DNA from 2 places in the Stenotrophomonas sp. YJH_SMC_135 genome. Region 2 is predicted to be linked to the other one. Evidence: riboswitches for the same ligand, from Rfam matches in the RefSeq annotation. Region 2 holds a riboswitch; the other holds the start of a gene.
The links. A riboswitch is a leader RNA that binds a small molecule or an ion and turns the genes downstream of it on or off. The one in region 2 is predicted to bind cobalamin.

Region 1 (14,849 bases), on a different contig from region 2:
CGCCGGCTTCAAGCCCAGCCTGAACCTGCTGTACTCGCTGGAAGGCGCGCTGCTGGACTGCCACTGGCAGGAACTGAGCGAGCCGCAGCGTGAGGCGCTGGTGCAGGATTACGAAGCACGCATCGCCGCGCATCCGCTGAAGGCGGCCGGCCCGGCGTCGGGTCCGGTGCATGAGCAGCGCTTCGATGCCGACGATGACGCGGAAGACAGCGTGACCGAGGATGCGGACGAGGATTGACTGCACCGGTAGTGCCGGCCGCTGGCCGGCAACTGCGTGGTCTTTTCAACGTTCCCGAGACTGCCGGCCAGCGGCCGGCACTACCGATGGGTTACGGCTGCTGCAGTTCCAGCAGCTCGCCTGCCAGCCCGGCTTCGCCACGTTCCAGCCGTACCCGCAGGCGCGTGCCGTGGTCGATGCGCAGTGCCCAGCACAGCGACATCGGCAGGCCGCAGACCTGCGACAGCACCATGCGCAGCGGGCCGCCATGGCTGACCACCAGCGTTGGCACCGGGTCGTCATCATCGAGCAGTCGATCCAGCGCGCGCGCGATACGCCGCTCGAAGTGGCCCCAGCTTTCACCGTTGGGCGGTGGGAATGCATGCGGATCGGCATGGAAGGCCGCCAGTGCATCCTCCGGCAGGTCGAACAGCGGCTGCCCGTCCCAATCGCCGAAATCCAGCTCTTCCCATTCCTCCTCCGCTTCCACGTCCAGCCCGCGCGGGGTGGCCAGGGCCATCGCCGTGTGCAGCGAGCGCAGCCGCGGCGAACTGATCACCCGTTCCCAGGGCTGCGCAGCGTAGGCGTCGACCAGTTCCTGCGGCAGGCGGGCCAGCTGCGGTGGATCGCTGCGGCCATCGAGGAACTCATCGCGACCGTTGCCGGCATGGCGGACCAGGTCGAGGATCATGCGTGCGTCCTGTACAGGCAACGCGGGAACAGCGGAAAACGGGCGGACATCGGCAACGGCACCACGGGATCGAGGGACCATTCTAAGGGCACAGCAAAGGCAGTCGGGTACGCTCGACGCTACGGGCCGCCTGCGATGCCGTAGACTGCGCGCACTTCCAGGTGACCTGCGGCCATGGCCGGCAGGTTGAAACGGGAAGCCGGTGACGCGTGAATCCACGCCAGGCCGGCGCTGCCCCCGCAACGGTAAGCACGTCAGTTCCAGGCAACAACGCCACTGTGCCGCAGGCATGGGAAGGCGCCTGGACGGTGGCCTCGCGCCACCCGGCGGCAAGCCCGGAGACCGGCCCGGAAGCCTCAGGTCGCGGTGCGGTGGGCATGGCGCTGGATGACCGCAGCCTGCGCTGCGGCGTCGGCGCATGCCTGCCTTCGCGGCTCCTCCCCTTCGCCACGCGGGCGTGCGTGGCACCTGGAGTCCCCCATGAAGCTGCAGTCCCGAATGCTGTCCCTGGCCGTGCTGGCCGCCCTGCCCGCGCTGGCCCAGGCCGCCGATGACACCACCGCGCTCGACCAGATCCTGGTCACCGCCACCCGCACCCCGATCGCCCTGCAGGACAGCATCGCACCAGCCCAGGTGATCGACCGCGCGCAGATCGAATCCAGTCAGGCCACCTCGTTGCAGGAACTGCTGCGCGGCCGCGCCGGCATCAACCTGACCAATGCCGGCGGGCTCGGCAAGCAGAGCTCGCTGTTCCTGCGCGGCACCAACTCGGGCCACACCGTGGTGCTGGTCGATGGCGTGCGCATCAACAGTGCCGACCTCGGCCTGGCCATGTACCAGGACCTGCCGCTGGCGCAGATCGAACGCGTGGAAATCGTGCGCGGCCCGCAGTCCAGCCTGTACGGCGCCGACGCCATCGGTGGCGTGATCCAGATCTTCACCCGCCGCAACCAGGGCGATTTTGCTCCGCACTTCCAGCTCGGTGGTGGCAGCAACGGCCTGCGCGAAGCCAGCGGCGGCATCGGAGGTGGCACCGAACGCGGCTGGTTCGGCGCCGACATCGCCTACCAGCATTCCGATGGCGTCGATGCCTGCCGTGGCTCGGCGACGCTGTTCACCGGCTGCTTCGCCGACGAACCCGACCGCGACGGCTACCGCAACCTGTCCAAGAGCCTGCGTGGCGGCTACACCTTCAACGACCAGTGGAATGTGGAAGGCAGTGCGCTGCGCGCCGACGGCAGGAACCACTACGACGGCTATTACAACTACTCGGAAATCCGCCAGCAGGTGCTGGCCGGCAAGGTGCGCTACACCCCGTCCGGGCGCCTGGCCTTCACCGCCAACGTCGGCCGCAGCGACAACGAGTCGGACAACTTCGGCGACTTCGGCGCACGCGGCAGCGCGCAGACCCACCGCGACAGCGCCTCGCTGCAGGGTGACTTCACCTTGACCGGAAGCCAGCTGCTGAGCACCGGCGTGGACTGGAGCGAAGACAACCTGGATGGCAGCAGCGCGGGCTACCTTGTCGACAGCCGCCGCAACACCGGTGTATTCGTGCAGTACCAGGGCCGCTTCGGCCGCCACCAGCTGCAGGCCAGCGCGCGCAACGACGACAACCAGCAGTTCGGCAACCACGCCACCGGCAGTCTCGGCTGGGCAATGCAGCTGGACCACGGCCTGCGCGTCAATGCCAGCTACGGCACCGCCTTCAAGGCACCGACCTTCAGCGACCTGTACGACCCGTGGAGCGGCGTGCCGACGTTGAAGCCGGAGAAGTCCAAGAGCGCCAACCTCGGTGTTTCGCAGCAGGGCCAGGGCTGGCATTGGGGCCTGGACGTGTACGAGACCCGCATCGATGACCTGATCACCTACGATGCGTCCACGATGAAAATGCAGCAGGTGGAGAAGGCGCGCATCCGTGGCGCCGAACTGACCGGTGGCGTGCTGCTGGCCGGCTTCGACCTCAACGCGCAGCTGAGCTACACCGACCCGCGCAACCGCACCCATGGCAGCACCCAGTTCGACAACTGGCTGCCGCGCCGTGCACAGCAGACCGCGCGCCTGGACGTCGACCGCCGCTTCGGCGATTTCCGCGCCGGCCTGACCGTGCAGGGTGCGGGCAAGCGCTATGACGATGCCGCCAACGCGGTGAAGGTCGGTGGCTACGGCACGCTGGACCTGCGCGCCGAGTACGCGCTGACGCCGGCGTGGTCGCTGCTGGCACGTGCCGCCAACGTGTTCGACCGCCGCTACGAGACGGTGGCGTGGTTCAACCAACCCGGCCGCGAATACCAGCTGAGCGTGCGTTACCAGCCGAAATGACCGCGACGGTCATGGTAGTGCCGGCCGCTGGCCGGCAACATCGTGACCCTCGGCAACGTCCTCGGGGTTGCCGGCCAGCGGCCGGCACTACCCCCTGCGTCAGCCCTGCAACCCCGGCAACTCACGCAGGTCGTCAATCACCGCCACCGCCTGTGCGGTGGCCAGGTCCAGGCCACGCGGATAACCGTAACGCACCAGTGCGATCGGCATACCCGCCTCTTCAGCGGCGCGGTAGTCGGTCAACGAATCACCCACCATCAGGCAGGCATCCACCGCCAGCCCGAAGTGCGCAGCGATGTGCCGCAGCGGCTCACCGCTGGGCTTGCGCTGCGGCAGCGAATCGCCGCCCAGTACCAGCGCGAACGCATCACCAATGCCCAGGTGCTGCAGCAGTGGCGGCACCAGCGCTTCGGGCTTGTTGGTGCAGATCGCCAGCGGAACATCGCGTGCACGCAGCTGCATCAGCGCTTCGGCCACGCCATCGAACAGGCGCGGGCTGCGCAGCAGGCACTCACGGTAGTGCACCATGAACACCGGCATCACTTCGGCCAGGTCGACCTCACGACCCGCGGCATGCACGGCCTGCTCGACCAGGCGGCGCACACCGTCGCCGATCCAGCCCAGAACCGTGGCTTCCGGCACGCGTGCCATGCCGATGTCTTCCAGCGTGCGGTTCAGTGCTTCGGCGATATCAGCTGCGCTGTCGACCAGCGTGCCATCAAGGTCGAACACGACCAGCGGATAGGGATACGACAAGGGACGGCACCTGCACGACGTGGGGCCGCCCATTGTACGCCGCTGGTTTCTGCGCCGATCCGCCTCAACCGATCCGGCGTGCGCGGGTGGCCAGGAACGTTGGCAGGTAGCGGTCGATCAGGAAGCGCGGCTGCGGCTGCCAGTCTTCCATGAAGCGATCGATGACGAACCCCGCATCCAGCTGCCCGCCGATCAGTTCGGTCAGGCTGTGGCCAAAGGTCAGCGCATCGCCGCGGCCGAGTTTCGCCTCACGTTCTGCGGCGGGCAGGTCTTCCAGGTCCGAATAGGGAATGGCGTACTGCGGCCGGATCAGGCCCTGCGCATCGAGCTGCGGATCGCGCGCGCCGACGAACAGCACCGGGTTGTAGAAGCTGGCCATCAACATGCCGTCGCGCGCCAGCACGCGGCGGCATTCGGTCCACACCGGGCGCACGTCGGGTACGTACAGGTTGGAGATCGGATGGAACACCACGTCGAAGCTGTCGTTGGCGAATACGTGCAGGTCGCGCATGTCGCCCTGCACCGTGCGCAGCTGCAGTCCATCGCGCGCCGCCACGCTGCGGTCCTGTTCCAGCTGCCCGTCGGAGAGATCGAACACGGTGACGTCGGCGCCCGCAGCGGCCAGCACCGGTGCCTGCTGGCCCCCGCCCGAGGCCAGGCACAGGATGCGGCGGCCACGCACATCGCCCAGCCAGTCCAATGGCAGCGCGCGTGGGGTCAGATGCACCTGCCAGCGGCCTTCGCGCGCGGCGGCAATGGTTGAACTTTCCACCGGGCGCGACCATTCGCGCACTTCGCTGGCCTGGCGGTCCCAGGCAGCACGGTTGTGGTCGATCAAGGCCTGTCCATGGTTCATGTGTTCTCCTTGCCCGGTGGGCGCCAATCCAGATCCTGGAAGGCCGGGCTGGCGAAACACTCGGCCAGGTAGTCCAGGAATCGCCGCATGATAGCGGGCTGCTGTCGTCGTGACGCGTACACGGCATGAATGCCGAGTTCGTCCAGGCTGAATTCGGGCAGCAGTTCGATCAGCTCGCCGGTACGCAGCAGCGGCGCCACCTGGTAGGTCGGCAGCATGGCGATACCGGCACCGGCCCGCACCGCCTCCAGCAGCAGCGAGGCCTCGTTGGCGCTGATGTTGCCGCCTACCGCCACCGACAGCGAACGGCCGTCCCGGTGCAGCTGCCACAGGCTCTTGCCGACGTAGTGGTGGGTCAGGCAGTTGTGCGCGGCCAGATGCTCGGGAGCAGTCGGCGTGCCGCGTGCCTGCAGGTAGGACGGCGTCGCGCACAGCACCGAGCGGCAGGTGGCCAGCCGCCGCGCGATCAGGCTGGGATCGATCTGGCGCGCGATGCGCACGGCCAGGTCCACCCGCTCCTCCACCAGGTTCACCGTGCGGTCGACCAGCAGCAGCTCGATGCGTGCCGCCGGATGGCGCGCAACAAAGCCGGCCACCGCCCGCGCCAGGTGGCTCTGCCCGAACGACACGCTGGCAGTCACCCGCAGCGTGCCATGCGGCTCCGGATCATCGCTGGCCAGCTCGCCCTGCAGTTCCTCGCCGATCGCCAGCATCTGCCGGAAGCGCGCCAGCGCCGCCTCGCCCGGGCCGGTCAGGCTGACCCGGCGCGTGGTCCGGTGCAGCAGGCGTGCGCCCAGCCAGCCCTCGACCTCAGCCAGGTAGCGGCTGACCATCGCCCGCGACATGTCCAGCACCTCTGCCGCCGCGGTCAGGCTGCCGCGCTCGGCCACCTCGACGAACACGGTCATGGCGGTCAATCGGTCCATATGCTCGATCCATGCAACAAACAAGCGCGTTATACGCTGTTTTTCGAGCGACTGCAGCGGCCTAGAGTGGCGCCATTCCCACCCCACAGCGCCCCACGGAGTCCTGCCATGAAGATCGCCCTCGTTGGTTCCACCGGCAACATCGGCCGCCAGATCGCCCGCCACGCGCTGGCCCGCGGCCACGAACTCACCGTCATCGTGCGCAGCGCGCAGGACCTCCCGGCCGAGCTGGCCGGTGCCCATCCGGTGATCGCCTCGCTGGATGACCAGGACGCGCTGGTTGCCGCCATCGCCGGCCACGACGTGCTCGCCAGTGCCTACGGCCCGCGCCCGGGCGATGACATCGGCCGCGTCGGCGAGGTCGCCGCGCAGCTGGCGGCTGCCGCGCGCAAGGCCGGCGTGCCGCGCCTGGTGGTGGTTGGCGGTGCCGGCAGCCTGGAAGTCGCACCCGGCGTGCAGCTGGTCGACACCCCCACCTTCCCGGAGGCCTACAAGCCGTACGCGCTGGCCCACCGCGAGGCGTTCAACCGCCTGCAGGCAGTGGACGACCTGGACTGGACCTTCTTCTCGCCGGCCGCCGAAATCGGCCCGGGTGAAGAGCGCGGCCAGTACCGCGTGCAGCCCAAGGCGTTCCTGGCCGATACCAGCGGCCACAGCCGCATCAGCTACGCCGACTATGGCGCGGCGTTCGTCGCCGAACTGGAAGCGCACGCGTATCCGAAGCAGATCATCACCGCAGCGTATTGATCCACGCACGTCCCATGTAGAGCCAAGCCCGCGCTCGGCTCTACGCGAACATGCAGCCGGGCATTGGCCCGGCTCTACACAAGGAATTCCCATGCGTACCGCTGCCCTGCTGCTTCCCCTCGCCCTGGCCGCCAGCTTCACCAGTGCGCCGCTGCTGGCCGCACCGGCCACCACGGCGCCGGCGGCGGCGACGAAATCCCAGCTGCACCTGCAGACCTTCCATCCCGGCCCGCAGGCAATGTTCTCGGTGTCCTCGGTGCTGATCGAAGGCCGCCACGACGCGATCCTGGTCAATGCGCAGTTTGGTGCCAGCGATGCGCGCAAGCTGGTCGAGCTGATCCGCGCCAGCGGCAAGCAGCTGACAACGATCTACATCAGCCACGGTGATCCGGACTACTACTTCGGCCTGGCTACCCTGCAGGACGCGTTCCCGCAGGCGCGCATCGTCGCCACCGCGCAGACCGTCGCCCATATCCAGCAGACCCAGGCCGGCAAGCTGGCCTACTGGGGACCGAAGATGGGTGCCGACGTGCCCGCGCGCATCGTGCTGCCGCAGGTGCTGGATGGCGATGCCCTGGAGCTGGAAGGCCAGCGCCTGCCGCTGATCGGCCTGGATGGCCCGACCCCGGACCGCACGGTGCTGTGGGTGCCGTCGCTGCGCGCGATCGTCGGTGGCATTCCGGTGGTGGCCGGCGAGCACGTGTGGATGGCCGACACGCAGACGCCGAAGTCGCACACCGACTGGCTGCAGACCCTGCAGCGGTTGCAGGCACTGAAGCCGAAGGTGGTGGTGCCGGGGCATTACGCGCCGGGTGCGGCGCTGGATGCCAGTGCGTTGCGCTTCACCGCGGACTACATCCGCGCGTTCGATGCCGAGACGGCAAAGGCCAGGGACAGTGCGGCGCTGGTGAAAGCAATGCAGTCGCGCTACCCGAAGCTGGATGGCGTGGCATCGCTGGAGCTGAGTGCGAAAGTGGCCAAGGGCGAGATGCAGTGGCCTTGAGGTAAAGGGTTGTTTTGCAGGGCTGCGCCCTGCACCTGCTCAATGCAACGGCAACAGCTGGATATCTGTGGGTTGGCGGGGTGGGTCCGATGGCAGGGGACGCCGTGAACCCGTCCATGGGGGCTTGGTCGCGGCATCCATGCCGCTCACGCCCCCGCAACCGGACCCACCTCGCCTTCGACAGATCTCGGCAATCTGCTGGGGTCGGATCCCGTTGCTGCGCAACGGGCTCTGACCCCGCCTTTGCCGATCAGAGGGATGTGGAATCGCTCGGTCCGTGCTCGAACAATTCCCCCTGCACCATGGCCTCCTTTTCGCGGAACCCACCCAGCCCGACGCCGACCAGGCGGTAACGCGTCTCCGCCGGCAGGTCGACGCGGGCGCGCAGGGCCAGTGCGATGTCGCGCAGTTCTTCCATCGATTCCGGCGGGCGCTCCGGGGTGAAACTGCGGGTGAGGATGCGGAACTGCGCGGTCTTCAGCTTCAGCACCACGGTGTGGCCGACGCGTTCGGTCTTGCGCGTGGCATTCCAGGTCTTCTCCGCCAGCTGCACGATCGCCTCGCCCAGGTCTTCCAGCAACAGGTCCTCGGCAAAGGTGTCCTCCGAGGAGATCGACTGCACCTGCTGGTCCGGTTCCACCGGCCGCTCGTCGATGCCGCGTGCACGGTTGTACAGGCTGCGGCCGAAACTGCCGAACGCCTCTTCCAGGTCGACCAGGGACCACTGCCGCAGGTCGCCGCAGGTGACGATGCCACGCGCGGCAAGTTTGCCTTCCATCACCTTGCCGACGCCTGGCACCCGGTTCACCGGCAGCGGCAGCAGGAAGGCGTCCACCCGCTGCGGTGGAATCACGAACTGGCCATCGGGCTTGCGCCAGTCCGAAGCGATCTTGGCCAGGAACTTGTTCGGCGCGATCCCGGCTGAAGCGGTCAGGTTCGTCTCCTCGCGGATCTGCGCACGGATGGTGCGGGCGATGTCGGTGGCCAGTTCGATGCCGCTCTTCGGCTCGGTCACGTCCAGGTAGGCCTCGTCCAGCGACAACGGCTCGACCAGGTCGGTGTGGCGCAGGAATATCTCGCGTACCTGGCGTGACACCGCCTTGTAACGTGCAAAGTCCGGCGGCACGAAGATCGCGTCCGGACACAGGCGTTCGGCGCGCAGCGCCGGCATCGCCGAACGCACGCCGAACACGCGTGCCTCGTAGGACGCCGCACACACCACCGAGCGCGCGCCGCGCCATGCCACAACCACCGGCTTGCCGCGCAGTGACGGATCGTCGCGCTGCTCCACCGACGCGTAGAACGCGTCCATGTCGACGTGGATGATCTTGCGCAGTCGGGTCATGTCAGGCGGAAAGGGCGGGGGCGTGCCGAACGGGCCACACGCCGAAGTATGGTCGTTGCACATCAACAGGATGCGCGTATTCCATTGAAAACACTACGGTTGCGTACGGTTGAAATGTTTGATCGGCGCAGTTTCCACGGGCATCCTCGAACGCTTGTTTCCCTGTTTCCCCGCTTCCAGGATTGTGCTTCATGACCCGTCTCCACGCGTTCAACCGCGAACAGCTGCTGGCCAGCGCACGCGGTGAACTGTTCGGCACCGCCGCCGGCCGTTTGCCCAACGATCCGATGCTGATGTTCGACCGCATCACCGACATCCACGAGGACGGCGGACCGCACGGCAAGGGCATGGTACGCGCCGAGCTGGATATCCGCCCGGACCTGTGGTTCTTCGGCTGCCACTTCATCGGCGACCCGGTGATGCCCGGCTGCCTGGGCCTGGACGCCATGTGGCAGCTGACCGGCTTCTTCCTGACCTGGCTGGGTGCCCCCGGCAAGGGCCGCGCACTCGGCTGCGGCGAGGTGAAGTTCACCGGCCAGGTACTGCCGGACGCCAAGCTCGTGCGCTACGAGATCGACATCAGCCGTGTCATCAACCGCAAGCTGGTGATGGCCCAGTCGGACGCCCGCATGTACGTGGATGACCGCGAAATCTACAGCGCGCGCGACCTGCGCGTCGGCCTGTTCACTGAAACCGGGAGCTTCTGATGCGTCGCGTCGTCATCACCGGCATGGGCATCACGTCCTGCCTCGGCAATGATCTGGATACCGTTTCGGCCGCGCTGCGCGAAGGGCGCTCGGGCATCACCGCCTTGGCCGACCATGCCGAAGCGGGCCTGCGCAGCCAGGTCGGCGGTCGCGTCGACCTCGATCTGGAGGCGCTGATCGACCGCAAGCAGAAGCGCTTCATGAGCGATGCGGCGGCCTTCGCTTACCTGTCCATGCGCGATGCCATCGCCGATGCCGGGCTCAGCCCCGAGCAGGTCAGCAACCTGCGCACCGGCCTGATCGCCGGTTCCGGCGGCGGCTCCAGCGAATGGCAGATCGGCGCGGTCGACCTGCTGCGCGAACGTGGCGTGCGCAAGGTCGGCCCGTACATGGTGCCGCGCACGATGTGCTCGACGGTCTCGGCCTGCCTGGCCACGGCCTACCAGATCAAGGGCGTCAGCTACTCGCTGTCGGCCGCCTGCGCGACCTCGGCGCACTGCATCGGCGCTGCCGCGGACATGATCCGCCACGGTGCGCAGGACATCATGTTCGCCGGTGGCGGTGAAGACCTGCACTGGTCGATGAGCGTGATGTTCGATGCGATGGGCGCGCTGTCGACCAGCTTCAACGAGACCCCGGCCAGCGCCTCGCGTCCGTACGACAAGGACCGCGACGGCTTCGTCATCGCCGGTGGCGGCGGCATGCTGGTGCTGGAGGACTACGACCACGCCGTTGCGCGTGGCGCGCGCATCCATGCCGAGCTGATCGGCTACGGCGTGACCTCCGATGGCGCCGACATGGTCGCGCCGTCCGGCGAGGGCGCGGTGCGCTGCATGAAGATGGCACTGCAGGGCGTCGATCGCCCGCTGGACTACCTCAACACCCACGGCACCTCGACCCCGCTGGGCGATGTCACCGAGCTCAACGCGATCCGTGAAGTGTTCGGCGATGCGGTACCACCGCTGTCCTCGACCAAGGCGCTGTCCGGCCATTCGCTGGGCGCGGCCAGCGTGCACGAGGCGATCTACTGCCTGCTGATGATGCGCGATGGCTTCGTCGCCGGTTCGGCCAACATCGGCGAGCTGGACCCGAAGGTGGAGAGCTTCCCGATCCTGCGCGAGAGCCGCGAGCAGAAGCTGGACACGGTGATGTCCAACAGCTTCGGCTTCGGTGGCACCAACGCTGCGCTGGTGTTCGGGCGGGTGTGATTGAACAGGTGTGCCGACCAACGGTCGGCACCCACCAGAAGATGTGGAGCCGAACCCATGCCCGGCTCAGTGCCAACCAAGGTCGGCACCCACCGCTACTTCGGCAGCAGCGGCAGCAGCAGGGCGTGCGCGTCCACCAGCGAGCCGACGATGCGGTGGCCCAGTGCGCGCAGCTCTTCATCCGGATGCACCAGGTCCGGCACCTGGATCACGGTCATGCCGGCGGCCAGTGCGGCCCGCGTGCCGGCCGGTGAATCTTCCAGCGCCAGGCAACGTTCGGGCGCCTGGCCCAGCCGCTGCGCGGCCAGCAGGTAGATATCCGGCGCGGGCTTCGGCCGCGCTACATCACCACTGGTGATCACGGCATCGAAGTACGGCAGCAGGCCTGCGGCCGCCAACTTGCGGTTGGCGCGCGGCTGCCGCGTGGTGGTCGCCACCGCACGCGGTACCGCGTGCGCCTTCAGCAGCTCCAGCAGCTCCAGGATGCCCGGCCGCAGCGGCAGCCCGGTCTGCGTGCGTGCTTCGTACAGTTCATGGCAACGTGCCGCCACCGCGTCGATCACGCTGTCCTCGATGCCCTGCGCGCGCAGCAACGCATGCGTATCGTGGTCGCCGAGGCCGACCATGCGCAGGAACACCGCTTCCTCCAGGCCCAGCCCGAATTCGTCGGCGGCCTCGCTCCAGCAGGCCAGCGAGACCCGCTCGCTGTCGATCATCAGGCCGTCCATGTCGAAGATGACGGCGTCGGGCAGGAACGGCAGCGCAGCGAAGGGGGTCATGGAGCGAACAACGTATCCAGGTCGGTGGAAGTGAGCTGCCGCCATTGCCCTTCGTCCAGCCCCTGCAGGTCCAGCCCGCCGACGCGGCTGCGGTGCAGGGCCTGCACGTGGTTGCCGGTGGCGGCGAACATGCGGCGTACCTGATGGTAGCGGCCTTCATGCAGTACCAGGCGTGCGCGACGCGCCTCCAGCACTTCGAGTTCAGCCGGCAGCAGGGGCGTCTTCTCGGACTCCAGCATCAGCGTGCCGCTGGCGAACAACGCCACTTCGTCGCCGCGCAGGTCCTCGCTCAACTCGACTTCGTAGACCTTCGGCAGCTTCGACTTCGGCGAGATGATCCGGTGCAGCAGGCCGCCATCGTCGGTCAGCAGCAGCAGGCCACTGGTCTCGCGGTCGAGGCGGCCCACCGTGGACAGCACCGGATCACGGTCGCGGAAGCGCGGCGGCAGCAGGTCGTAGATCAGGCGGCCGGTGTCCTTGGTCGAACAGGTGTAGCCGGCGGGCTTGTGCAGCGCGATCGACAGCCCCACCGGCGGGTCCAGCGGCTCGCCATCGACGCGGATCGCCTCGTGCGGCACCTGGTCATCGGCGTACAGCACCTCACCGTCGGCGTCGGTGACGCGGCCTTCGCGGAACATCCACTGCACCTGCTTGCGGCTGCCATAGCCCAGGTTGGCGATCAGCTTGACCAGCTTCACTTGCCCTTCCCCTTCACTGCTTCAACCAGCTTGAAACCGTCGCGCTCGGCGACCACGCGCACCGCACCGAAGCTGTCGTTGAGGGTGTGCTCGTACGGCAGATGGCGGTTGGCCACCACGTACAGGCGCCCGCCCGGGCGCAGCGCCTGCGCGGCCACGGCGATGAAGCGCTGGCCGATGTCCGGGCGGTCGGCACGCGACGGCGTGTGGAACGGCGGGTTGCTGATGATGACGTCGTAGCCCGGCTCGATGCCGGCGGTGACGTCGCGCCACAGGAAGCGCAGCGGCAGCGCGCGCGGCGGCGGCGCCAGGATCAGTTCGGCCAGGGCCAGCGCACGCTGCTCGGCCTCGTACAGGTCCAGCGCGGTGATCTTCGGGCAGCGTTCCAGCAGCTCGCGCGAGAGATAGCCGTAGCCGGCGCCAAGGTCGGCGGCGCGGCCGGCCAGGTCGGCCGGCAGGTGCTCGGCCAGCAGCGCCGATGCCGGATCGATGCGGTCCCAGGCGAACACGCCCGGGCGGCTGAGGAAGCGTCCGCCCATGATCGGGCGCACCGCATCCAGCGCCGACCAGCGCTTGGCCAGGTCGGCGTCGTGCTGGCCCTGCAGCGGGGCGGTCCAGTACACGCGGCAGTGGTTCTTGGTCAGGCAGCCGCCGAGACCGGCCAGCTGCTTGAGGTCGCCTTCACCGGAGCGCGCGCCTTCGTTGTTGGCCTGGCAGGCAACGATGCGGCCGCCCTCGGCGACCAGCGCCAACGCGCGGGCGAACAGCGCACGGGCTTCTTCACGCTGGCGCGGTGGCAGCACCAGCACCAGCGGGTAACGGCCCTTGCCGGCCACATCGTCCAGCTGGCCGCTGACGGTCCAGCCGGCGGCCAGCTGCAGCGGCTGCGCGAACGGGGCAAAGCTCTGTTCGCAGTGCAGCTCGCGGTTGCCGGCCGCTTCGCGCAGCGGCCAGCCATCGCGGGCACGCAGGAAAGCCACCGGGCCCTCCGGCCAGCGCAGGGCGCCTTGGGAGAACGGCAGGAGCAGGGTCTGCAGGGGGGCGTCGTCGCTGGAGGCCATCGGCGCGGGTACTTCAAGCGTGAGGGCTGTCCATTGTACCGGCTTGGCCGGGCCGGCCCCGGCAGGCCGCTTTGCGAAACCCGAACGGGGCCTTGATCTGCCAGAAACATTGAAACGTTCAGGGTAGAGGCTCCCCCGGAAACCCAGGAGAACCTGCATGCGAGCCTTGTTCGTCGGTGGCGTCGTCGACAACAGTGAAATGGACCTGGAAGGCAGCCATCCGCCCGTGCACTACCCCGAGGACACCGGCGGCGGGCACTCGCGCTACCGGCTGCACCAGGTCGGCCATGGCGCCGATGGCAGCGTGGCCTATGCGGTATATGGCGCACCGGACCTGGCCGATGACGAGGTGGCCCGGGTGGCGGAAGAACGCGCCTACGCGCGCCGGTTCGAAGCGACGCCGACCTTGTTCGAGCATTGACACATCCGTAGCGCCCGAGCAGATGCTCGGGCGCCAGCCGAGCGTGGGCCCGGCTCTATCTCGGATCAAGGCGCCTTGGGTGGCAGGCGGTTGATGCTGGCAATCTCGTCCAGCCACACATGGTGCTGCTGCACCGGCGTGTCGTAGTCATCCAGGCGCAGCTGGCCGTTGCTGCCTTCATCACCAGCGACGTTGCGGTACTGCTGCACGGTTGGCCTCACGGCCACCGTGCCGAGCAGGCGACGGCCATCGTGCAGAATCAGTTCCACCTGCGTTTCACCTTCCAGCTGCGGCAGCAGGGCTTCCAGGCGCGCGATCTGCGCCGGATCGGTATGGATACGGGGAGCTATGCGGGACATCGGCGACCTCCTGCATGCAGGGTCGCCGATCGGCCGTGAATGCTCAGTGCAGCGCGCTGTCGGCGCGGGGTACCTGCACCTTGCGTACCGCAGCCACCAGCTGCGCCACCGAGTACGGCTTGGCCACGTGTTCCTGGAAACCCGACGCCAGCGCACGGCGGCGGTCATCGGCACGCGCCAGCGCGGTGACGGCGACCGCGGGCAGGGTCGTGGCATCCACGCCCATGTCCTCGCGCAGCGTGCGCACCAGGCCATAACCATCCATGCCCGGCATGCCGATGTCGGTCAGCATCACGTGGTACTGCAGATGGCCGGTGTCGGCCAGCAACGCCAGCGCCTCACCGGCCGAACTGGCCGCCGACACGCTGGCGCCCTGCTCTTCCAGCATGCGCCGCAGGTACTCCAGCACTTCCGGCTGGTCTTCCACCGCCAGCACGTGCATGCCGCGCAGCGGATACGGCTCGACGATCACCGGTTCCAGGATCGGCCCGCTGATCACTTCGCGCAGCGGGCGCCGCTCGGCATCGGGAAGGTGCTGCGGCAGGCGCACGGTGAACGTAGCGCCATGGCCGTGCCCCTCGCTGGCCGCAGCGACCGTGCCGCCATGCAGTTCGACCAGCTGCTGCACGATCGCCAGGCCCAGTCCCAGTCCACCATGGCGCCGGGTGGTGGTGCCATCGGCCTGGCGGAAGCGGCTGAACAGGTGATTGAGGAATTCGGGTGCGATGCCATCACCGGTGTCGCGCACGGTGA
Region 2 (14,849 bases):
CAACCTGGTCTGCACCGCCAGCACCTCGCCGATCGAGCTGTACACCGGCCAGCGCCTGCAGGGCGCGTTCGAGCGCACCGCCTCGCGCCTGATCGAGATGCAGAGCGCCGAGTACCTGGGTACCCCGCACCGGGCGTGAGGGCGGTTTACTGTAGAGCCGAGCCCACGCTCGGCTGCTTCTGGATGATGTGCCGAAAGGGAGCCGAGCATGGGCTCGGCTCTACAGCAGCGCCGCGCAGCTATCGGGAAGGTGCCACAGCGTTGTCACGCGGCCGCTCATCCGGCCCGGCCGACACCTGCAGGCCCGAGCCATCGCCGTGCTCCACCCGAACGCTCTCGCTGCGCTCCAGCAGCCGCAGCGGTTGGCCTTGGTAGCGCACTTCCAGCGCGTCATGGGTGTCGGCCAGCGACTGCACCAGCGGGCACAGCGACTGTGCTTGGGCCTCGATGCGTTCGGCGCGGCCTTCCAGCTGCTGTTCCATCTGCGCGTCCAGACGGTCGGCGCGTGCCTCCATCGCAGCGCTGCGTCCGGTGAAGATCTGCCACAGCATGCTGCGGGCGATGGAGGCGGACAGCGACTCGGCCATGTCCTGCACCTTGGCCTCGAAGCCTGGCCCGAACACAGCCTGTTCCCAGTAGCCCTTGCCCAGCGTGCCGCCGATCCAGTCATCGGCCTGCCGGCGCAGGCGCCGGACCTTGCGGCTGTTGGCGGTACCGGTGAGGCTTTCATAGACCCCGTCGAGCACGTCGAAGCTCAGTCCGCTCACTTCATGGGCCAGCGCCGTGGCGGCCGGCATCAGCTGCCGTGCCCCGGCCTCCATCTGCCGAAGGCGGGCCGCGTCGGCCTCGCTGACCGGCACGACCGTGTCGTCCAGGCTCAGCACGCCATCGTGGAACACCACCTCGTGCGGTGCCTGCGGGCCATGCCGCAGCCAGATGCCACCGCTGTCCACCAGCACGTCATAGTCGGTGTGGATACCGCACTGGTCCGCGCGCAGCTTCGGGGTGTCAGCGGCAATTGCAGGTACGGTGACCACAGCAGCCAGCAGGGCCAAGGCGGGTGCTGACAGGCGCATGGTGGAATCCTTTCCGGTCATTGCAGGACCCCAGCATCCCGCGTTCGGCAGGCGCCGTCACCCGCCGAAAGTCACTGCGCGATGGCGATTCGTCCGGCCATACCGGCTTTCCCACCGGCTGCCCACCACCTATCCACAGGGTTGTCCCTAGCCAGTTTCATCACTGTCATGTGAAGCTGTCATTGTTCCGTTTTCGCGGTGCGTTGTGCCACCGCAATGACGCCTTTCGGACTTGACTGCGCAGCCCGTTCCGGCAGGTCTGAAGCGTCTGATCAGGGCGCCGATGGCACGATCCTTGCGGCGCAAGGGATTGCCGAATTTCACTACATTTGGCGTTGACGGACCCCATTACCCCCACTATCTTGTGGCCGTCGGTCGCAGCAACCCCCATTCCAGGGGTTGCCCCGGGGTACCCATCCGCGATCGTCAACGGCAGTGGCAGGCGCAGGGTCTCATCCCCTGCGACGCCGTCCTGCCATCCTGGGCTGTCATGTCCCGGGCCGCGTCACCCGATGCATCGAGCACCCCCAAATCACGCCAAGAGGACACACGCCGTGAGCACCGAATCCAGCGCCACCATCGAGAAGGAAAGCGAATTCCTGTTGACGTCGCCGCCGACGGCCAACGCGATGAGTGTGACCAAGCGCAATGGGACCACCGAACTGGTGGACCTGAACAAGATCGTGCGTGCGGTGCAGCGTTCCTCCGAAGGCCTGCACGCCGTCGACCCGATGCGCGTGGCCACCCGCACCATTTCCGGCCTGTACAACGGTGCCACCACCCGCGAGCTGGACGAACTGTCCATCCGCACCGCCGCCCTGCTGATCGGTGAAGAGCCCGAGTACGGCCGCCTCGCCGCGCGCCTGCTGGCCAACTACATCGCCAAGGAAGTCTCGGGCCAGGAAATCTACGCCTTCTCGCAGTCGGTCAGCCGTGGCCATGAAGTCGGCCTGATCAACGACCGCCTGCTGAACTTCGTGCAGACCAACGCACGCAAGCTCAACGATGCCATCGACATCTCGCTGGACCTGAACTTCGATTACTTCGGCCTGCGTACCCTGTACGACCGTTACCTGCTGCGCCACCCGCACACCCGCAAGGTGATCGAGACCCCGCAGCAGTTCTTCCTGCGCATCGCCAGCGCGCTGAGCGAGGACGTGTCCGAGACCCTGGCGCTGTACAAGCGCATGGGCAACCTGGACTACCTGCCGTCCAGCCCGACCCTGTTCAATTCTGGCACCACCCACGAGCAGCTGTCCTCGTGCTTCCTGCTGGACTCGCCGCAGGACTCGCTGGAGTCGATCTATGCCAAGTACGGCGACATCGCCCAGCTGTCGAAGTTCTCCGGCGGTATCGGCGTCAGCTACACCCGCGTGCGTTCGCGTGGCTCGCTGATCAAGTCGACCAACGGCCACTCCAACGGCATCGTGCCGTGGCTGAAGACCATGGATTCGTCGGTGGCCGCGGTGAACCAGGGCGGCAAGCGCAAGGGCGCGGCCTGCGTGTACCTGGAAACCTGGCACGCCGACATCGAGGACTTCCTCGAGCTGCGTGACAACACCGGTGACGAAGCCCGTCGTGCGCACAACCTGAACCTGGCCAACTGGGTGCCGGACCTGTTCATGAAGCGCGTCGAAGCCGACCAGGAATGGTCGCTGTTCGATCCGCGCGTCGTGCCGGAGTTCACCGACCTGTTCGGCGAAGCCTTCGAGCAGGCCTACCTGCAGGCCGAAGCCCAGGGCAAGGCCAACCGCACCATCTCCGCGCGCAAGCTGTATGCCCGCATGATGCGTACCCTGGCCGAGACCGGCAACGGCTGGATGACCTTCAAGGACAAGTGCAACCGCGCCAGCAACCAGACCCTGCGTCCGGGCAACGTGATCCACCTGTCCAACCTGTGCACCGAAATCCTGGAAGTCACTTCCAACGATGAAACCGCCGTGTGCAACCTGGGTTCGATCAACCTGGGCAACCACTTCGACGAGCACAACGAGTTCGACTTCGAGAAGCTGGCCGAGACCGTTCGCCTGGCCGTGCGCCAGCTCGACCGCGTCATCGACCTGAACTTCTACCCGATCGAAACCGCCCGCCGCGCCAACCTGCGCTGGCGTCCGGTCGGCCTGGGCTGCATGGGCCTGCAGGACGTGTTCTTCCGCAAGCGCCTGCCGTTCGACAGCGCCGAAGCCCGCGCCCTGTCGAAGAAGATTGCCGAAGCGATCTACTTCCACGCGCTGGAAACCTCCTGCGAGCTGGCCCAGGAACGTGGCAAGCACCCGTCGTTCAACGACACCCGTGCCGCCGGTGGCGAACTGCAGTTCGACGCCTGGAACGTGGTGCCGGAAGACACCGCGCGCTGGGATGCCCTGCGCGCCCGCATCAAGGAACACGGCCTGCGCAACTCGCTGATGATCGCGATCGCCCCGACCGCGACCATCGCCTCGATCGCCGGCTGCTACGAGTGCGTCGAGCCGCAGGTGTCCAACCTGTTCAAGCGCGAGACCCTGTCCGGTGACTTCCTGCAGGTCAACCGTTACCTGGTCAACGAGCTGAAGAAGCTGGGCCTGTGGACCGCCGACATGCGCGATGCCATCAAGCTGGCCGAAGGCTCCATCGCCGGCGTGGCGCAGATTCCGGAAACGCTGCGCGAGGTCTACCGCACCGCGTGGGAACTGCCGATGCGTTCGCTGATCGACATGGCCGCCGAGCGTGGCGCCTTCATCGACCAGTCGGCCTCGCTCAACCTGTTCATGGAAAGCCCGAACATCGGCGCGATGTCCTCCATGTACATGTACGCCTGGAAGCAGGGCATCAAGACCACCTACTACCTGCGTTCGCGCCCGGCCACCAAGATCGCCAAGACCACGGTCAGCGCTGCGGCCCCGGCCAAGGTGTTCAGCCCGGACGAAGCCATCGCCTGCTCGCTGGAAAACCCGGAAGCCTGCGAGGCCTGCCAGTAAGACACCGCGCGGTGGGTGCCGACCGTTGGTCGGCACTCGAACACCTCGCACCTGTAGAGCCGAGCCATGCTCGGCTGCGGAAAAACACCCACGGTAGCGCCGGGCCACGCCCGGCGGCTCACCCAGGAATTCAAGGAAACACCCATGGCCGACAAGCCCAAGCAGATGCTGCTCGATCCCGGTTTTGAACTGACCCTGCGCCCGATGCGCTACCCGCAGTTCTATGACATGTACCGGAATGCGATCAAGAACACCTGGACGGTGGAAGAGATCAACTTCCAGATCGACATCACCGACCTGCACAGCAAGATGTCGCCGGGTGAGCGCCACCTGATCCACCGCCTGGTCGCGTTCTTCGCCACCGGCGACTCGATCGTCTCCAACAACCTGGTGCTGAACCTGTACCAGCATCTCAATGCGCCCGAAGCGCGCATGTACCTGTCGCGCCAGCTGTATGAAGAAGCACTGCACGTGCAGTTCTACCTGACCCTGCTGGACAACTACCTGCCGGATCCGGAAGAGCGCGCCAAGGCGTTCTCGGCGGTGGAGAACATCGACTCGATCAAGAAGAAGGCCGATTTCTGCTTCAAGTGGATCGACTCGATCCAGGACCTGACCCGCATCGAGACCCGCGAACAGCGCCGCCAGTTCCTGCTCAACCAGATCTGCTTTGCCGCCTGCATCGAAGGCCTGTTCTTCTTCGCTGCGTTCGCCTACGTGTACTACTTCCGTTCGCGCGGCCTGCTGCCGGGCCTGGCCTCGGGCACCAACTGGGTGTTCCGCGACGAGAGCGCGCACATGGAGTTTGCGTTCGAGTCGGTGCGCGTGGTGCGTGAGGAAGAGCCGGACCTGTTCGACGACGAGATGAAGCAGCAGGTCTACGACATGCTGGCCGAAGCCATCGAATGCGAAGTGCAGTTCGCCGAGGACGTGCTGTCCGGCGGCGTGGCCGGCATCTCGACCCGCGACATGCGCCAGTACCTGCAGCACTGCGCCGACCAGCACTTCGCCAAGCTGGGCATGGAAAAGAAGTACAACGTGCGCAACCCGCTGCCGTTCATGGAACTGCAGGACGTGCAGGAGCTGACCAACTTCTTCGAACGCCGCGTCTCGGCCTACCAGGTCGGCGTGCAGGGCGAAGTCGCCTTCGACATGAACTTCTGATCGAAACGGCCAGGCCTGTCGCAACGAAGAACCCCGGCCAATGCCGGGGTTTCTTGTTTCCGTAGCGTCGAGCCATGCTCGACTGATCTTCGCAAACAGCAGTCGAGCACGGCTCGACTCTACAAGGAGCGGCTAGCGCCGCCCTTCCACCGCCATGCGCACCGCCAGCCCGGCCAGCACCGTGCCCATCAGCCAGCGCTGCACCATCTGCCAGGTGGGGCGCGCGGCCAGGAAGCCGGCGATGCTGCCGGCGGTCAGCGCGATCATGCCGTTCACGCTGACGCTGACCAGGATCTGGGTGGAGCCCAGCACGATTGACTGCATCAGCACGCTGCCTTCGCCGTCCGGGTGCAGGAACTGTGGCAGCAGCGACAGGTACATCACCGCCACCTTCGGGTTCAGCAGATTGGTCAGGAAGCCCATCGTGAACAGCTTGCGCGGGCTGTCCTGCGGCAGGTCACGCACCGCGAACGGCGAACGGCCGCCGGGCCTGAGCGCCTGCCAGGCCAGGTACAGCAGGTACAGCGCGCCGCCGATGCGCAGCGCGTCGTAGGCGAACGGCACGGTCATCAGCAGGGCGGTGATACCCAGTGCCGCACACAGCATGTAGAACACAAAGCCCAGCGCCACCCCGCCCAGCGAGATCAGGCCAGCCATCGGCCCCTGGCAGATCGAGCGCGAGATGACGTAGATCATGTTCGGCCCGGGCGTGAGCACCATGGCCAGCGAAACCAGCGCAAAGGCCAGCAGGTCGGAAGTGGCGGGCATGGGCAGTCCTGGCAGTGGGCGTGGCGCAGTGTAACGCCTGCCGCAGGCGCGGCCTGCGCAGGCACCGCTGCCGGGTGACCGTTGCACGTGCATGCCGATGGCCATCACGCCGGTCGCTTAGAATCCGCAGCACCCCACACCGAAGCACCCCCATGACCCCGATCCCCGAGACCGTGCCGCCCACCGAAGTGCGCATGGCTGAAATCGTCTTCCCCAACCACACCAACCACCTGGGCACCCTGTTCGGTGGCCAGGCATTGGCATGGATGGACAAGGCCGCGTTCCTGGCCGCCGCCCGCTATTCGCGCCGCACCGTGGTGACCGCGCGCAGCGACCAGGTCGACTTCAAGCTGCCGATCCGCATCGGCCAGATGGTGGAAACCATCGGCCGCATCGTCGAAGTCGGCCGCAGCTCGATGAAGGTCGAGGTGGAACTGGTCGCCGAGGACCTGCACAGCGGCGAGCGCAAGCTGTGCACCCGCGGCCACTTCGTGATGATCGCGCTGGACGAGGAAGGCCACCCGATCGCGGTGGCGCCGCTGCCGGCCGCCTGAGACCACCGGCTGAACCGGTGCTTGCGGGGGCGCTGCGGCGCCCCCATCTGGCAGCCATGACCCTGCCACTGACCGACTTCATCGACCGCGCCGAGCGCCTGTTCGTGCTGACCGGCGCGGGTTGCAGCACCGCCTCGGGCATACCCGATTACCGGGACGCCGACGGCCAGTGGAAACGCACGCCGCCGGTGACCTACCAGGCCTTCATGGGCGAGGCGACCACCCGCCAGCGTTACTGGGCGCGCAGCCTGCTGGGCTGGCCTCGCTTCGGCCTGGCCCGGCCCAACGGCACCCACCAGGCCCTGGCCGCCCTGGAAAGCCGCGGCAAGCTGCAGGTGCTGCTGACCCAGAACGTGGACGGCCTGCACCAGCGCGCCGGCAGCCGCAACGTGATCGACCTGCATGGCCGCCTGGATCTGGTGCGCTGCATGGGCTGCGAGCGCCGCAGTGGCCGCGAGGATTTCCAGCAGCGGCTGCTGGACGCCAATCCCGGCTGGGACGCGCTGGAGGCCGGCATCGCCCCGGATGGCGACGCCGACCTGGAGACCGATTTCTCCACGTTCGTGGTGCCTGATTGCCCGCACTGCGGCGGCGTGCTGAAGCCGGACGTGGTGTTCTTCGGCGAGAACGTGCCGCGCGAGCGGGTGGCGGCGGTGCACGATCATCTGCAGCAGGCCGATGCAGTGCTGGTGGTGGGCTCGTCACTGATGGTCTATTCCGGCTTCCGCTTCGTGCAGGCGGCGGCGAAGGCAGGGTTGCCGGTGGCGGCGCTGAACCGCGGCCGCACCCGTGCCGACGACCTGCTGTTGTTCAAGGATGAGCGGGACTGCGCTGAAGCCTTGTCCGGTTGGGTGGCGGGCTGAGCCGAGCGTCGGCTCGGCTCTACAAGGGACTGTTCGGCGCTCGGCGGCATGATCGGCTGCGAAACAGCGATCCATCCAGACGGTTGATCCAGAAGCCGCGCAGCGGTGCAATACGCACCCCCTACGTCGTTCATCACCCCCTTGAGCCAGCTGTTTTCGCCGATCTCGTTCGGCCCCCTGACCCTGTCCAACCGCATCGTCATCGCGCCGATGTGCCAGTACTCCGCCGAAGACGGCCGCGCCAGCGACTGGCACGCCATGCACCTGGGCAACCTGGCGCAGTCCGGCGCCGGCCTGTTGATCCTGGAAGCCACCGCGGTCGAGCCGCGCGGCCGCATCAGCTGGGCCGACCTGGGCCTGTGGGATGACGGCACCGAGGCCGCGCTGGCACAGGTGCTGGCCAGCGTCCGCCGCTGGTCGCCGATGCCGCTGGGCATCCAGCTGGGCCATGCCGGCCGCAAGGCATCCACCGCCCGCCCGTGGGACGGGGGTGGCCAGTTGCCGGCCGGCGATGCGCGTGGCTGGGCCACCGTGGCGCCGTCGCCGCTGCCGTTCCATGCCGCCGATCCGGCACCGCAGGAACTGGACGAAGCCGGCATCGCCGAGGTCATCGCCGCCTTCGCTGCCAGTGCGGTGCGCGCCGAGCGCCTGGGCTTCGAGCTGATCGAGCTGCATGCCGCGCACGGTTACCTGCTGCACCAGTTCCTGTCGCCGCTGAGCAACCGCCGCACCGATGGTTACGGTGGGTCGCTGCCGAACCGCCTGCGCCTGCTGGTGGAAGTGTTCGACGCGGTACGCGCGGCGGTGTCCGACAAGGTCGCCGTGGGCGTGCGCATTTCCGCCAGCGACTGGGTCGAGGGTGGCTGGGACCTGGTGCAGAGCGAAGCACTGGCCCAGGTGCTGGACGCGCGCGGCTGCAATTTCCTGCATGTCTCCAGTGGCGGCCTGGACGAGCGCCAGAAGATCACCGTCGGTCCGGGCTACCAGGTGCCGTTCGCAGCAGCGATCAAGGCCAAGGTGCGCATGCCGGTGATCGCCGTGGGCATGATCACCGAACCGGAGCAGGCCGAATCGATCCTGCGCCATCGCCACGCCGATGCCGTGGCCCTGGCGCGCGGCATCCTCTACGACCCGCGCTGGCCGTGGCATGCCGCCGCCGCATTGCGCGACAGCGTTGAACCGGCGCCGCAGTACCTGCGCTGCGAGCCGCGCGATGCGCGCGGCGTGTTCAAGGCGCGCTGAGGCTCACACCCGCCAGGCCGGCGCCATGCCGGCCTGCAGGTGCTCGAACAGCGCGCGGATCTTGGCGGTGAAGTCGCGGCGATCGCTGACGCAGAAATAGACCTCCATCGGCTCCGGACGCCACGTGCTGTCGGCGCCGAACACGGCCTGCAGGCGTCCATCGCGCAGGTAGGGCTCGGCCACGAACGCAGCCAACCGCGTGATGCCGGCACCGGCCGCCGCCAACGACGCCAGCGCATCGATGTCATCGCAGACCATGCTCGGCGGTAGCGCGGCGTCCACACGCTGGCCGTCCTTCAGCAGGCCCCAGCGCAACGGCCGGCCATCGGTGGGGAAGCGGTGCAGCAGCCCGCGATGGCTGCCCAGATCTGATGGTTCCTGCGGGGTGCCATGGGCCTTCAGGTAGGCCGGCGAGGCACAGAACACGAACGGAACACGCGCCAGCTGTCGCGCGACCACCCCATCCTCCAGCTGCGCCCCGATGCGGATGCTGGCATCCACCGCCTCTGGACCATGCTGCACGGCGCGGTCGGTCAGCCGCAGTTCCAGCTGCAGCTGCGGGTAGCGTTGCTGCAGTGACGGCAGCAACGGGGCCAGCACGTGGCGGCCGAACGCGCTGCTGCTGGCGATGCGCAGCGGCCCGGCCGGTTCGATATCACCGGAGGTGACCATCGCCTGTGCGCGCGCCAGGTCGGCCTCGATGTGGCGCACCTGCGCCAGGTACAGCGCGCCGGCCTCGCTGAGCGCCAGCTGGCGCGTACTCCGGTTCAGCAGCCGTACGCCCAGATGCGCTTCCAGCCGGTTGATGTTCTGGCCGACTGCGGTGGCGCTGATGCCAAGGATGCGGGCCGCGGCGGCAATGCTGCCGGTCTCTGCGGTGCGGGTGAAGCTGCGGATCAGTTGCAACAGGTTCATGACCGACCAGCTTGCCACGGTGATGGCCAAGTATCGCTTGGGACTGAACCAAGCGGTTCGGTTGCATCGGTGATCATCCGGCTGCTGGACAGGAAGCTGCCCTACACTGTGGCGATGCGCCCCGATTCCATCCTCACCCTGTCCTGCCCCGACCGTACCGGCATCGTCTACCGCGTGTCCGGCCTGCTGTTCGACCACGGCTGCAACATCCTCGACGCCCAGCAGTTCGGCGATGAGGAAAGCGGCCGCTTCTTCCTGCGCGTGCATTTCGACCGTGACGCCGGCCTGCCGCTGGAGACCGTGCACGCCGCGATGGCCACGCTTGCCGAAGGCTTCGGCATGGACTGGCAGCTGCATGATGGCCGCCGCCGTGCACGCCTGCTGGTGCTGGTCAGCAAGCAGGGGCACTGCCTCAACGACCTGCTGTTCCGCGCCCACAGCGGCCAGCTGAAGGTCGACATTGCCGCGGTGGCCTCCAACCACGCCGACTTCGCGCCATTGGCCGCGTCCTACCAGGTACCGTTCCACCACCTGCCGGTAACCGCCGATACGCGTGCGGTGCAGGAGCAGCAGATCATCGACCTGGTCGAGCGCGAGCGCATCGACCTGGTGGTGCTGGCACGCTACATGCAGATCCTGTCACCCACGCTGTGCCGCGCGCTGGCCGGGCGTGCGATCAACATCCACCACAGCTTCCTGCCCAGCTTCAAGGGCGCGCAGCCGTACCACCAGGCGCACGCGCGCGGGGTCAAGATCATCGGCGCCACCGCGCACTACGTCACCGAGGATCTGGACGAAGGACCGATCATCGAACAGGACGTGGCCCGCGTGGATCACGCCATGGCGCCGCGCGAGCTGGTGCGGCTGGGCAGCGATACCGAATCGCTGGTGCTGGCACGCGCCGTGCGCCGCCATGTGGAGCACCGCATCCTGCTCAACGGGCATCGCACGGTGGTGTTCCGGTAACGCGCTGCCCCTTCCGGGTCCGCCGGGCATGGCCCGGCGCTACCCACGGATGTGATCCGGTAGTGCCGGCCGCTGGCCGGCAACTGCAGGGATCCAGGCGTTGCCGGCCAGCGGCCGGCACTACCGTTGTGGGTCAGGCGGTCGCGATTCCCGCCTTGCCCAGCGCCTCGCGCACCATCGCGTCGTTGGCTTCGGTCACCGGCCGGGTCAGCTCCCACAGGAACTTCACCCGGAAGCCGGACTTCACCGCGTCCTGCGCGCTCCACAGCACGCAGTAATCGCGGGCCAGGCCGCACACGTGCACTTCGCGGATGCGGCGCTCGTGCAGCCAGCCGGCCAGGCCGGTGGCCGGGCGCTCGCCATCGGGGCCATGGTTCTCGCGGAAGGCGCTGTACGAATCCACCTGTTGGCGCGTGCCCTTGCGCAGGATCAGGTCGGCCACGGTCCAGTCCACGCCCGGGTGCAGCGCGGCACCGGCGCTGCCCTGCACGCAGTGGTCCGGCCACAGCGTCTGCGGCTGCGCGTGCAGCAGGATGGTCTCGAAGGGGCGTTGGCCGGGGTGCTGGCTGGCGAACGAGGCATGGTCGGCCGGGTGCCAGTCCTGGGTCGCCACCACGGTGCGGTAGCGGCGCTGCGCCAACAGATCGGCGATCGGTGCCACCAGCGCATCGCCTTGGTCGCAGGCCAAGGCGCCACCGGGCATGAAGTCCGGCTGCAGGTCGATCACCAGCAGGGCGACATCGGCGGGCAGGGCGGTCATGGCAGGTCCGCTACAACAGAAGGGGCGACCAGCGTGGCCGCCCCATGCCTGCACGTCAATCGCCCTGCGGCGTCCCAGCGTCCTGCCCGTAGTACAACAGGCCGATCCTGATCCGCTCGCGGCCATTCTCGCGGCGATGGCGGTTCGCATCGCGAAGCGAGTACACGCAGCCGCAGTATTCCTGCTGGTAGAACTGCTCGCGCTTGCTGATCTCGATCATGCGGCTGGCGCCGCCGCCCTTGCGCCAGTTGTAGTCCCAGTACTGCAGGCCTTCATAGCGCGACGCCGCACGGATCCCGCAGTCGTTGATCTGCGCCATGTTCTTCCAGCGCGAGATGCCCAGCGACGAACTGATGGTGTCGTAGCCGTGCTCGTGCGCATACAGCGCGGTGCGCTCGAAACGCATGTCGAAGCACATCGTGCAGCGGATACCGCGTTCGGGTTCGTTTTCCATGCCCCGCGCACGGCTGAACCAGTTGTCGGTGTCGTAGTCGCAGTCGATGAAGGGAATGCCGTGCTGCTCGGCGAAGCGGATGTTCTCCTGCTTGCGCAGCTCGTATTCCTTCACCGGGTGGATGTTGGGGTTGTAGAAGAAGATCGCGTAGTCGATCCCGGAGGCGGTGATCGCCTCCATCACTTCGCCGGAACAGGGCGCGCAGCACGAATGCAGCAGCAGGCGCTTGCCGTCGGCGGGCAGGGTCAGGGTGGGGCGTTGGAGCTCGGTCATCGTCAGGTACCGCATGGACCGCCGGCAACGGCGGTGGCCCATGCATCAGCGCGTGGGTGAACGGGTCTGGCCGGATACCGTGAACAGGACGCGCGCGGCCACACCGCCTGCACGCGCAGGACGACGACGGCCCCGGCAACCTCCCCGCGGAGATTCCAGATCGAGTCAGGGGACGGTCGTGTCCCCCGGCCGGGGCCGGTATTCGGGCTGATGGACACGGGCCGCAGCCCACCTACTACCCGCCGCTTCCCAGGCGCGAGCCCAGTGCTGTTGGCAGGATTCGTTTCCATTCACCGCTGCGGGGCAGCTCCGGAATGGACGCGCGAGGCGCCTTCACCGGATTCCCGTTTAAATCCCTCCCCGCGCCGCAGCGATGGGAGGGATACCTTCGGCGTGTGCAAGGTGGACCTGTTGGTGGCGCCGGTCAAGAGCGCAGGGGTCAGAACCCGCTACGCTGCAACGGGATCCGACCCCAGCGGAAGGAAGGGGTCGGATCCCGCTGCCACGCAGCGGGCTCTGACCCCGGTCGGGATGCACCTTCAATGCCCCACGGCCGCCCGCGTGCGGATGTCGTCCAGCCGCTGGTCGTGCAGCAGGCGGCCGTTCTCCCACACGGTCACCATTGCGTCCTCGAAGCCGTCCGGCAGGGTGTCGTCGCCGTTGGCCGGCAGTGGCACCGTATGCAGGCTGCCATCGTCCAGGCGCCGCAGCAGGCGCATGCGACCGCGCTTGCTGGTCTTGCCAGCATCGGTGACCGGATCCTTGTAGACGTCGATCCACTCACCCTCGACCCTCGCCGCCGAGCACTTCAGCGCGAACTTCTGCGTATCGCGGTCCAGCCGCTGCAGCAGCGCACCGCCCATGCCGAAGGCTACGTTGTCGGCGGCGTAGCCGTCGTCGGTGATGCGTTGCAGGATGGTGCGGATGGTATCCGGGTTGATGCCATCGCCCTGGATCACCCGCACGTGGTTGAGCACGCGGTAGCCCTTGCTGTTGAGGGTGTGGCCGAAGGCTTCATCCAGCCGGCGCAGGCTTTCGGCCACCACCTCCACCGGGTCGCCCGAGTCGGGGCGGATGACCAGGGTGGCGCCCGAGGCGATCACGTCATCGCGCAGGGTGGTACCCCAGTGCTCACTGATGGCGCGGTAGATGTCATAGCTGTCCGATACCACCGCCACGATCGCACCGGGCGTGCCGAACTGGCGCAGCATGTTGCGGTAGGCGTCCACCTCGCGCTCGCGGCCCCAGCTGGTGATGGTGCTGTGCTCGGCGGCGGGAATCGAATAGCCGGCCATCGGCGCGTGATAGTGCGCGCGCGCCAGGCACAGCGCCGATACGGTATCGGTGCCGAGGAAGTTGACCAGGTGTGCGGCACCGCCCAGCGCGGCCGATTCCAGGCTCGATACACCGCGCGCGCCGAAGTCGTGCAGCTTGAACGGCAGCTGCCCTTGCGGATCATCGCTGGTCTGCTGCAGGAACGCGGCGATGGTCTGCCGTGCGTGCCAGCTGATGGTGGCCACGGTGACTGGATACCACACCCGCAGCAGCAGCGTTTCCAGGTACGACGGCACCCAGAACGCGGCCGGATCGGTCGACTCGATGGTCATCAGTGCCTGGTGGGTGGGCACCACGCTGCCCTCGGGCACGGCACGGATGCGTACCGGCAGGTGGCCGCCAAGCCGGTCGACGATATCGCGCCAGCCGGCCTCGTTGAACGGTTCGCCATGCGCGGCGAATACCGCAGCAGCGTCGTCGATGTCGGCGTGGGTGACCGGCCGTGCCAGCGCGTCCTTGAGGATCGCCTGCAGGCCGAAGAACACCGTGCGATCGTGCAGGCCGCCACGTGATTCGACGTAGAAGAACGTGGCATCGGTACCCGGCGGGTACTGCAGCCAATGGCTGGCCTTGTAGCTGTCGGTGTTGAGGAGAAGATTATCGAGGTAGTGCATGACGGAAGCTCCTTCGCGTCGGGTGGCACCGGCGGTCTATCCGCCAGTGGGACAGCCGGGCCGGTCAGCCGCGGCCGAGGAAATACTCCAGGATGTGCAGGTGGTCTTCGAACAGCTGCGGGCCCATGTCCAGGGCCTCACTCACCGGTATCCAGCGTGCCTTGTCGGCATCGTCGCCACCGCGCACCGGCGGCAGCTCGCCGGCCGGAAACTCGAAGTGGAAACCGTGGGTGATGGTGCGGCCACGCTGGCTGCGGTCCGGGTGGTCGAACACCTGCTGGCCCTTCAGCGACCCCTTCAACACCGGCAACGGAATCTTCAGCCGGGTTTCCTCGCGCAGTTCGCGCAGGCAGCTGTCGAGCAGGCTCTGTTCCTGGCCGACGAAGCCGCCGGGCAATGCCCACAGCCCCTTGCCGGGTTCCGAGCGGCGACGCACCAGCAGCACGTGGCCCGAATGCACCACCACCGCATCGGTGGTGACGAAGGTGGGCGCGTAGGGCGCATCCTTCCAGGCGGCCTTGTACTGTTCGATGAAGCGGTACTCGGCCACCAGCTGGCCATAGGCAGGCGCGCTCTTGCGGAACGCTTCAAGCATGTCATACACCGGCGCCGGCACATTGCCACGCAGCATCAGCAGCGCGCCGTGGAAGTCGACGTCGCCGGCTTCGAACAGGTAGCGCCGCAGCTCGGTGGCCGACAGGGTGGCGGTGTGCTGCACGTCCACCAGCGGCCACTGCGGGAACTCGCGCAGGTAGTAGCTGGACGCATCCTTGTCCATGCCGATCAGGCCCACCCTGGCATCGGCGGCGGCACTGTCGTTGCGCAGGGCGTCAGCCACCTGGCGCTGCACGTTGGCGATCCACTGTGCTTCGTTGTACAGGTGGTCACGCAGCGGGCGGATCAGCAGA

Region 1: another riboswitch for cobalamin. It lies ahead of btuB (TonB-dependent vitamin B12 receptor); the one in region 2 lies ahead of AC5P98_RS15285 (epoxyqueuosine reductase QueH).

Annotation. Positions count from the first base shown of each region.
Region 1 is NZ_JCAFVN010000005.1:145,104-159,952, reverse strand. Features, by position in the region: gene AC5P98_RS17305 (TfoX/Sxy family protein) at 1-238, shown strand, start outside; gene AC5P98_RS17300 (histidine phosphatase family protein) at 330-908, opposite strand; cobalamin riboswitch at 1,051-1,273, shown strand; gene btuB (TonB-dependent vitamin B12 receptor) at 1,389-3,230, shown strand; gene gph (phosphoglycolate phosphatase) at 3,330-3,986, opposite strand; gene AC5P98_RS17285 (class I SAM-dependent methyltransferase) at 4,051-4,842, opposite strand; gene AC5P98_RS17280 (LysR family transcriptional regulator) at 4,839-5,768, opposite strand; gene AC5P98_RS17275 (NAD(P)-dependent oxidoreductase) at 5,877-6,515, shown strand; gene AC5P98_RS17270 (MBL fold metallo-hydrolase) at 6,607-7,518, shown strand; gene dinB (DNA polymerase IV) at 7,769-8,863, opposite strand; gene fabA (3-hydroxyacyl-[acyl-carrier-protein] dehydratase FabA) at 9,055-9,570, shown strand; gene fabB (beta-ketoacyl-ACP synthase I) at 9,570-10,778, shown strand; gene AC5P98_RS17250 (HAD family hydrolase) at 10,874-11,557, opposite strand; gene AC5P98_RS17245 (pseudouridine synthase) at 11,554-12,255, opposite strand; gene AC5P98_RS17240 (class I SAM-dependent methyltransferase) at 12,252-13,316, opposite strand; gene AC5P98_RS17235 (hypothetical protein) at 13,474-13,737, shown strand; gene AC5P98_RS17230 (DUF3247 family protein) at 13,803-14,096, opposite strand; gene AC5P98_RS17225 (hybrid sensor histidine kinase/response regulator) at 14,140-14,849, opposite strand, start outside.
Region 2 is NZ_JCAFVN010000004.1:113,197-128,045, reverse strand. Features, by position in the region: gene zapE (cell division protein ZapE) at 1-139, shown strand, start outside; gene AC5P98_RS15335 (DUF2884 family protein) at 240-1,076, opposite strand; gene AC5P98_RS15330 (ribonucleoside-diphosphate reductase subunit alpha) at 1,631-4,033, shown strand; gene AC5P98_RS15325 (ribonucleotide-diphosphate reductase subunit beta) at 4,178-5,197, shown strand; gene AC5P98_RS15320 (LysE family translocator) at 5,330-5,965, opposite strand; gene AC5P98_RS15315 (acyl-CoA thioesterase) at 6,118-6,519, shown strand; gene AC5P98_RS15310 (NAD-dependent protein deacetylase) at 6,576-7,382, shown strand; gene AC5P98_RS15305 (NADH:flavin oxidoreductase/NADH oxidase) at 7,524-8,624, shown strand; gene AC5P98_RS15300 (LysR family transcriptional regulator) at 8,628-9,539, opposite strand; gene purU (formyltetrahydrofolate deformylase) at 9,654-10,505, shown strand; gene pncA (bifunctional nicotinamidase/pyrazinamidase) at 10,639-11,265, opposite strand; gene AC5P98_RS15285 (epoxyqueuosine reductase QueH) at 11,321-12,007, opposite strand; cobalamin riboswitch at 12,169-12,398, opposite strand; gene AC5P98_RS15280 (nicotinate phosphoribosyltransferase) at 12,532-13,941, opposite strand; gene AC5P98_RS15275 (bifunctional nicotinamide-nucleotide adenylyltransferase/Nudix hydroxylase) at 14,006-14,849, opposite strand, start outside.